DNA from 3 places in the Paenibacillus sp. FSL W8-0439 genome. Region 3 is predicted to be linked to each of the others. Evidence: predicted binding sites of a transcription regulator. Region 3 holds the regulator's gene; each other region holds the start of a gene.

What was found. Region 3 encodes Rex, which represses fermentation and respiration genes when NADH is low (regulators of the CRP and FNR family bind a similar motif). Its sites were predicted from a motif close to TTGTGAAATATTTCACAA; they were not measured.
Region 1: nirB (nitrite reductase large subunit NirB) is a predicted target of Rex. The motif match lies at 966-983, and genes of this name have one in related genera.
Region 2: MKX36_RS21100 (cytochrome ubiquinol oxidase subunit I) is a predicted target of Rex. The motif match lies at 1,038-1,055, and genes of this name have one in related genera.

Annotation. Positions count from the first base shown of each region.
Region 1 is NZ_JBBPAK010000001.1:719,103-721,380, forward strand. Features, by position in the region: gene MKX36_RS03235 (spore germination protein) at 1-772, opposite strand, end outside; gene nirB (nitrite reductase large subunit NirB) at 1,090-2,278, shown strand, end outside.
Region 2 is NZ_JBBPAK010000001.1:4,866,898-4,869,175, forward strand. Features, by position in the region: gene MKX36_RS21100 (cytochrome ubiquinol oxidase subunit I) at 1-970, opposite strand, end outside; gene MKX36_RS21105 (response regulator transcription factor) at 1,375-2,278, opposite strand, start outside.
Region 3 is NZ_JBBPAK010000001.1:3,357,678-3,359,955, reverse strand. Features, by position in the region: gene dinG (ATP-dependent DNA helicase DinG) at 1-932, shown strand, start outside; gene MKX36_RS14345 (redox-sensing transcriptional repressor Rex) at 960-1,613, shown strand; gene MKX36_RS14340 (amidohydrolase) at 1,600-2,278, shown strand, end outside.

The sequences.
Region 1 (2,278 bases), 2.6 Mb from region 3:
GGTCCGGATTCACAATATCCTTTATATAAGCGATAACGAGATCCTTTTTGATTCTGCTTCCTACTTGGAATTTCTTCATTTCCAGACTCTTATTTAAGCCTTGGCGGCGAAGCATCGAAGTATTTTCACTCAATACTTCCGTAAAACCGATTCTGGGACCCCGAAGCAATGCTTCAGAGGTTGGCTCATTGACGGAGCGAATAGCGCCGTTAGGCGGGCCCACCAGTAGCGCTTCCTTCATTCCTTCAATTAATAAGGCGGTATGACCTAAAAGGATGAACTCGTACAGTTCCTCCATACGGGTAACTTCACTAATTTGCGTAAGTGGCATCAGGCTTTCTTTTATAAAAGAGTTACTTAAACCTTCCGGCTGCTGTTCCTGTTGGTCCTGGCCCTGCTGGCCCTCAAACATCAAGACCTCCAATACCTGCTCGCTCATAAGCTTTTCATCCTGCATACCATCTATGAAGACTAACATGGACCGAGCATGAAATTTCTTCACCATAAACTCACGAAAATGCACATCACTATTTTCGCCTATAGCCTCACGAATTGTCTGTAAGTCGGAATCATAATTTCCTGTAATTTTAGAGCTTGGTTCATGTCTTTGATCAATGGGACCTTTGTTATGCTTAGATTTGGCTCCCTTACTGCCGACAAATGAATAAATCGAGGTGTTTATATAATAAATTCCTAAAGGAATAATCAACGCGAGGCCGGCTTGAAAGAGTGTACTCCAGCTAGGAAGATAAGTAATGATTTTAGACCACATGATGATTACCTCCAAACAATTCAATTCATTTTCCCATAAGATACAAGTTGTTCATAAAGTATTCCTTATAACGGTTGTATTTACGCATGAATTGGAAAGATTCATTCGATGACACGGCTATGATTTCCGGTCCTTACCTTAATCCCTTGAAATAGAATAGGGAAATCCCTAAATATTCATAATTTTAACTATATTGTGATTGAAATCACATATAGACCTATCTACTGTATTAGAATAGAAGCATAAACAATATTCATTAGAAACGTAGAGATGTCGTCGGATAGGAAGTAGCGTCGAATGAATGGAGGAACCGGTATATGATAAACAGTAAAAAGAAGCTTGTGGTTATAGGGAACGGGATGGCTGGTATCAATACGGTCGAACAAATTTTAAAATTAACAGATAAATATGAAATTACAGTCCTGGGAAGTGAGCCGCATCCAAACTATAACAGGATCATGCTCTCTTATGTGTTGGAAGGTAGTAAAACAATAGATGATATTATACTGAACGATTTGCAATGGTATGCGGATCAAGGAATTACTTTATATACAGGAAAAATGGTTAAAAGCATCGACGGTGAGCACAAGAAGATTCGCACCGAAGACGGACTGGAAATTGACTACGACGTGGCTTTGGTAGCTACCGGCTCACAATCGTTTATTCTGCCTATTCCGGGTAAAGAATTACCAGGCGTTATTGGTTTCCGGGATATCGCCGATTGCTCGGCCATGCTGGAGGCGGCAAAGACCTATAAAAAGGCAGCTGTCATTGGCGGAGGTCTATTGGGGCTGGAGGCAGCTAAAGGCTTGGTCAACCTAGGAATGGATGTTACGGTCGTTCACTTAATGGAAGATTTGATGGAACGTCAGCTGGACCGGGAAGCGTCTGCGATGTTGAAAGCAGAACTGGAACGCCAGGGAATCAAGTTTGCTATGCAAATGCAAACTGCGGAGGTGTACGGTCAAGATCGGGTACAAGGACTGCGCTTCTCGGATGGAAGTGAGCTGGAAGCGGATTTGGTCGTAATGGCCGTCGGAATCAAGCCTAATATCCAGGTAGCTGTGGAAAGTGGTATGGAAACGAACCGTGGGATTGTGGTCGATGATTTGATGAGAACCTCCTTGCCGGACGTATATGCCGTAGGGGAATGTGTTGAACACCGTGGGGTCTGCTACGGTCTGGTAGCTCCGCTGTTTGAACAGGGAAGTGTAATTGCCAAACATTTGGCAGGCGCGGATACCGAAGGTTATGCAGGATCGGTGGTTTCCACCAAGCTCAAAATTTCAGGGGTGGATGTTTTCTCAGCTGGTGAATTCATAACCCAGCCTGAACATACGGTGATTGTAGCAAAGGATGAGTGGAAGCGCACATACAAAAAAGTGCTGCTTCGTGACAATAAAATTGTGGGGACTGTACTGTTTGGCGATGTGAGCGAATCTGCTAGTCTTCAAAAGTATGTGCGTCAGCAAACGCCAATGACAGATGAAATATATGGACAGCTTA
Region 2 (2,278 bases), 1.5 Mb from region 3:
CAGGCGGAATATAATCACCCGGACCGTAGGTCTTTTCATACTGTGCTTGAAGCTCCTTCATACCAGGCACAGAGCCGGAAAACTTGCTATACGACAGAAAGCTCAGTGCAAACGGAACCTTAATCTCAAAGGTATTTTCCTGCTTATCAGGATCAATATTGGCAATAACCGTCCAAGGCGCTGGATCGCCACTGTCTCCCCACAGAGCTTCACTGGCTGCCATCTTCATGGGCTGTGTTTTGATCAAATATTGAGCCTGTCCATGACCAAACAAAGGAATAGCAATGGCACAGATTAATGCAACTATAATGCTCAATTTAAAAGAAGGTTTAAAGAAGTCCATATTCTTTTTATGCATCAGCTTCCAAGCACTAATCCCTGCTACGAGGAAAGCGCCGGTTGCAATGGCAGCAAAGATGGTGTGAGGATACTCCCACAAAAGCTGCTCGTTTGTTAACAAAGCAGCAAAATCCTGCATTTCTGCCCGGCCATTTACAACCCCATATCCTACGGGACGTTGCATGAATGAATTAGCAGCCAAAATCCATAAAGCCGAGAGCATCGTACCGATCGCTACTAGCCACATACAAACTAAATGGACAGTTTTGGATAGTCTTTCCCAGCCGAATACCCATAGGCCGATAAAGGTTGATTCCAGAAAAAATGCAAGCAATGCTTCAATGGCTAGCGGTGTACCAAATACATCACCGACAAAACGGGAAAAGTCCGACCAATTCATTCCGAACTGGAACTCCTGCAAAATTCCGGTAACTACGCCCAGCGCAAAGTTAATCAGCAGAAACGTTCCCCAGAATTGAGCCATTTTTTTGTACAAGTCTTTTTTCTTGATAACATACATAGTCTCCATAATTGCCACCAACAATGACAATCCAATGGAGATTGGCACATAAACAAAATGAAGAATCGTAGTGGTTGCAAACTGCAACCGTGCCAAATCCAATACGTCCATGATGCTGCTCCTCCTCTGTACTTCCCTTAACAATGATTTAATGTTTGTGATCTGAAGTCTTTTATATTTGTGATTGTATTCACATTGTTACATATGAAACCGTCACTTTTTTAGGAAATGACTCACTTAGCTAATTTCCCCATGATGGCCATAACCGGGCTTCAGATTATCCCCATTATATAGAATAAATTTAAATGAAATTGAATCAAAAATGTGAACATCGTGTCAAAGTTGTGTCATAACGATGGCATTTTTATGAAAATGCCCTAAAATCCATAATCAATGTGACATTTTCTATTGATCCGTCTTTTTTCAATATATAAAAAAAGAGCCTCTCTTCATTCGGAGGATATACCTCCGACATCTGCAAGAGAGACTTCATAACGTTAAACCTAGGGAATCGATCAACAGCCATCTGTTCCTCCGTTCTTTTGGACCTGATTACGGTAGGAGGAAGGTGACATTCCAACATACTTTTTAAATTTACTATGAAAATAATCTGCATTCGCATACCCCACGCGGCCCGCGACTTGGTGTACCTTAATCCCCTGTGCAAGCAATTCCCTTGCTCGCTCAATCCTTACCTTATCCAGGTAGGCATTAAAGGCCTCGCCTGTATGACTTTTAAACAGTTTGCCCAAATACCCACTATTGTAATTGAACATATCTGCCAGTAACTCCAGTCGCAAATTTTCATCATAATGACCATGTATAAAGTCAATCATTTGCTTCATGATGATCTCCTTGCCACCCGTATCAGTCTGGCCAATCCACTGCAACACATGTTCGAGCGAGTGATCCACCAGCTCGCCCAATGTTGAATAGGCATATACATTGGTAATCAAGTTGGAATGCTCCTCCAGCACGGTCCGGCTGTGTTCCTGTCCAGCTGCATATTTGTTCAGTGCGAGTGTGAATGTCTGAGCGAAGGCCGCCTTGATTGCAGATTCTGTACGATAAATCTGGGGAAATTGGACTTCCATGTCCTTAATGACACGGGTCGCCGCTCTACCATTAGCCATATCTAGCGCGTAGTACAGCTTTTCTGCATAACGCATGGGATCATCTGGGGCTCTGTCAGACGCTTCATCCATTTCAGCAGGGACTGTCTCCCATTCACGTAGGTCGCCGGGAAGCATGACTCTTTCTGCCCGGAACAAAAACATACGCTCCAATAATCGTAACGCCTGCTCAAAAGATTTGGGGATATCCCTAAGAATGTCTACCGGAGCGCCGGCAGCCCCATAGATTTCATTTACCCACGGTTTTAGCTCCTGTCGCCATGCAGCCAGCAACTGAGCAGCATCT
Region 3 (2,278 bases):
TATATTGGCTTGAAGCGAGTGGACAATTCCGTAGTAAATCATTGCAATTTTATGCGGTGCCCGTCGATGTGAGCCGCCAGTTGAAAGAAATGTTTTTTGACAAAAAAAGAAGTATTATTCTGACATCTGCTACTTTATCGGTAGATAAATCGTTTCAGTACATGACCGATCAACTCGGCTTGCAGGAGGCAGCAGATCAAGGACGATTAATGACGTCACAGCTCCCATCACCCTTTAATTACAGGGATCAGGTGTTGCTGGTCATTCCGCGAGATTTTCCGAGTGTGAAGGGCAGTGTAGGAGATGCACATTTTGTAGAGATGCTCGTTAGCTCTCTAGGAGCGACTGCCCAGGCGACGCGGGGGAGAATGCTCGTTCTGTTTACTTCCTATCGGATGCTCCGGCAAGTGTATGAGCCGCTCAAAGAGGCGTTAGCGTCCAGCGATATTACCGTGTTAGGACAAGGTGTGGACAGTGGGAGTCGCAGCAAGCTAACCCGCCGTTTTCAGGAAGCGAAAGCTTCTGTATTGCTGGGAACCAGTAGCTTCTGGGAAGGCGTCGATATTCCAGGGAAAGCTTTGACTTGTCTGGCTATCGTTCGCTTGCCGTTTCAACCGCCCAACCACCCGTTACTGGAGGCCAAAAGCGAGTTGCTCCAGCAGCAGAAGAAGAATCCATTTATGAAGCTGTCTGTACCACAAGCAGTTATTCGCTTCAAACAGGGATTTGGGCGATTGGTACGTACAGCGAGCGACCACGGAGTCGTCATCGTTTACGATACGCGTGTGATCGAATCCTATTATGGAAAGCACTTTTTGTACTCGTTACCGGGACCAAAAATGGAGCATATGCCATCGGAGCAAATGGTGCCCCGCATCGCCGAATGGCTCCAATCCGCCCCGGAGACTGAGGCACAACGGACGGACACTTAAAGTCCGTTACAATTAGGGGGAGCAAGTATGAAATCAGATAAAATTTCAGAGGCTGTCGTACGGAGATTACCCGTATATTTACGTTATCTGAATGCACTGCACAAACGGGAGGTGGCTACGGTCTCTTCTCAAGAGCTGGGACAGAGGTTAGATTTGAATCCGGCCCAAATTCGTAAAGATCTTGCCTATTTTGGCGATTTTGGTCGGAAGGGCATCGGTTACGATGTTTCTTATCTAATTGAGAAAATACGCCATATCCTGAAAATCGACCAGCAAATTAATGTAGTATTGGTCGGAGCGGGTAATCTGGGTCAAGCCCTATCGAACTATAATGCTTATTTAAAAGACAATATGAAGATTGTGGCGGTTTTTGATGCGTTCCCGGATAAGGTTGGGACCAGAATCAATACTTTGGTCGTACAGCCGATGGATGAACTGGAAGCGACTGTGAAAGAAAAAAATATACGAATCGGGATTATTACTGTACCTGATTTTGAGGCACAGCACGTAGCTGATAGGCTGATTGAGAGTGGAATTGGAGCGATTTTAAACTTTGCACCTATCATTCTCAAGGCACCAGCTAACATTCGGATACATGCCACAGACTTTACAACTGATTTGCTTAGCCTCGCTTATTATCTGGAGGACGGAAAGGAAGAAGTACAATATGACAGTGAATAAATGGATGATTAAAAACGGTTCTTTTGCCGTGAATGGACCCGAGGCTGGGGTAATCCATGGTTTTATGATTGTGGAGGATAGCCGTATTACTTACATTGGCGAGACTTTGCCTGCGGGTGAGGAAGAGACAGAAGCAATCGACGGCAAGGGGTTATTGTTTTTACCTGGTCTGATCAATACTCATGGTCATGCGGCGATGTCTCTGCTGCGAGGGTATGGAGATGATTTGGCACTTCAAGTGTGGCTTCAGGAAAAAATGTGGCCTATGGAAGCCAAGTTTACATCTACGGATGTGTACTGGGGAACTTCTTTGTCAGTGCTGGAAATGCTGAAAGGTGGAACCACGACTTTCCTGGATATGTACGATCATATGGATGAGGTGGCTCGTGTAGCTGAAGAGTCGGGCATTCGTGCAAGCTTGATGCGTGGAGCCATTGGACTCTGTTCAGAAGAAGAACAGCGGATCAAGCTAGCTGAGGCCGTGACTTTTGCGCGTAACTGGCATGGAAAAGCAGACGGACGTATCACAACAATGATGTCTCCTCATGCCCCATACACATGCCCGCCTGCGTTTATTGAGAAATTTGTTCAAGCAGCACATGATCTCGATTTACCGTTGCATACGCACATGTCCGAGACGATCGCCGAAGTTGAACAAAACGTAC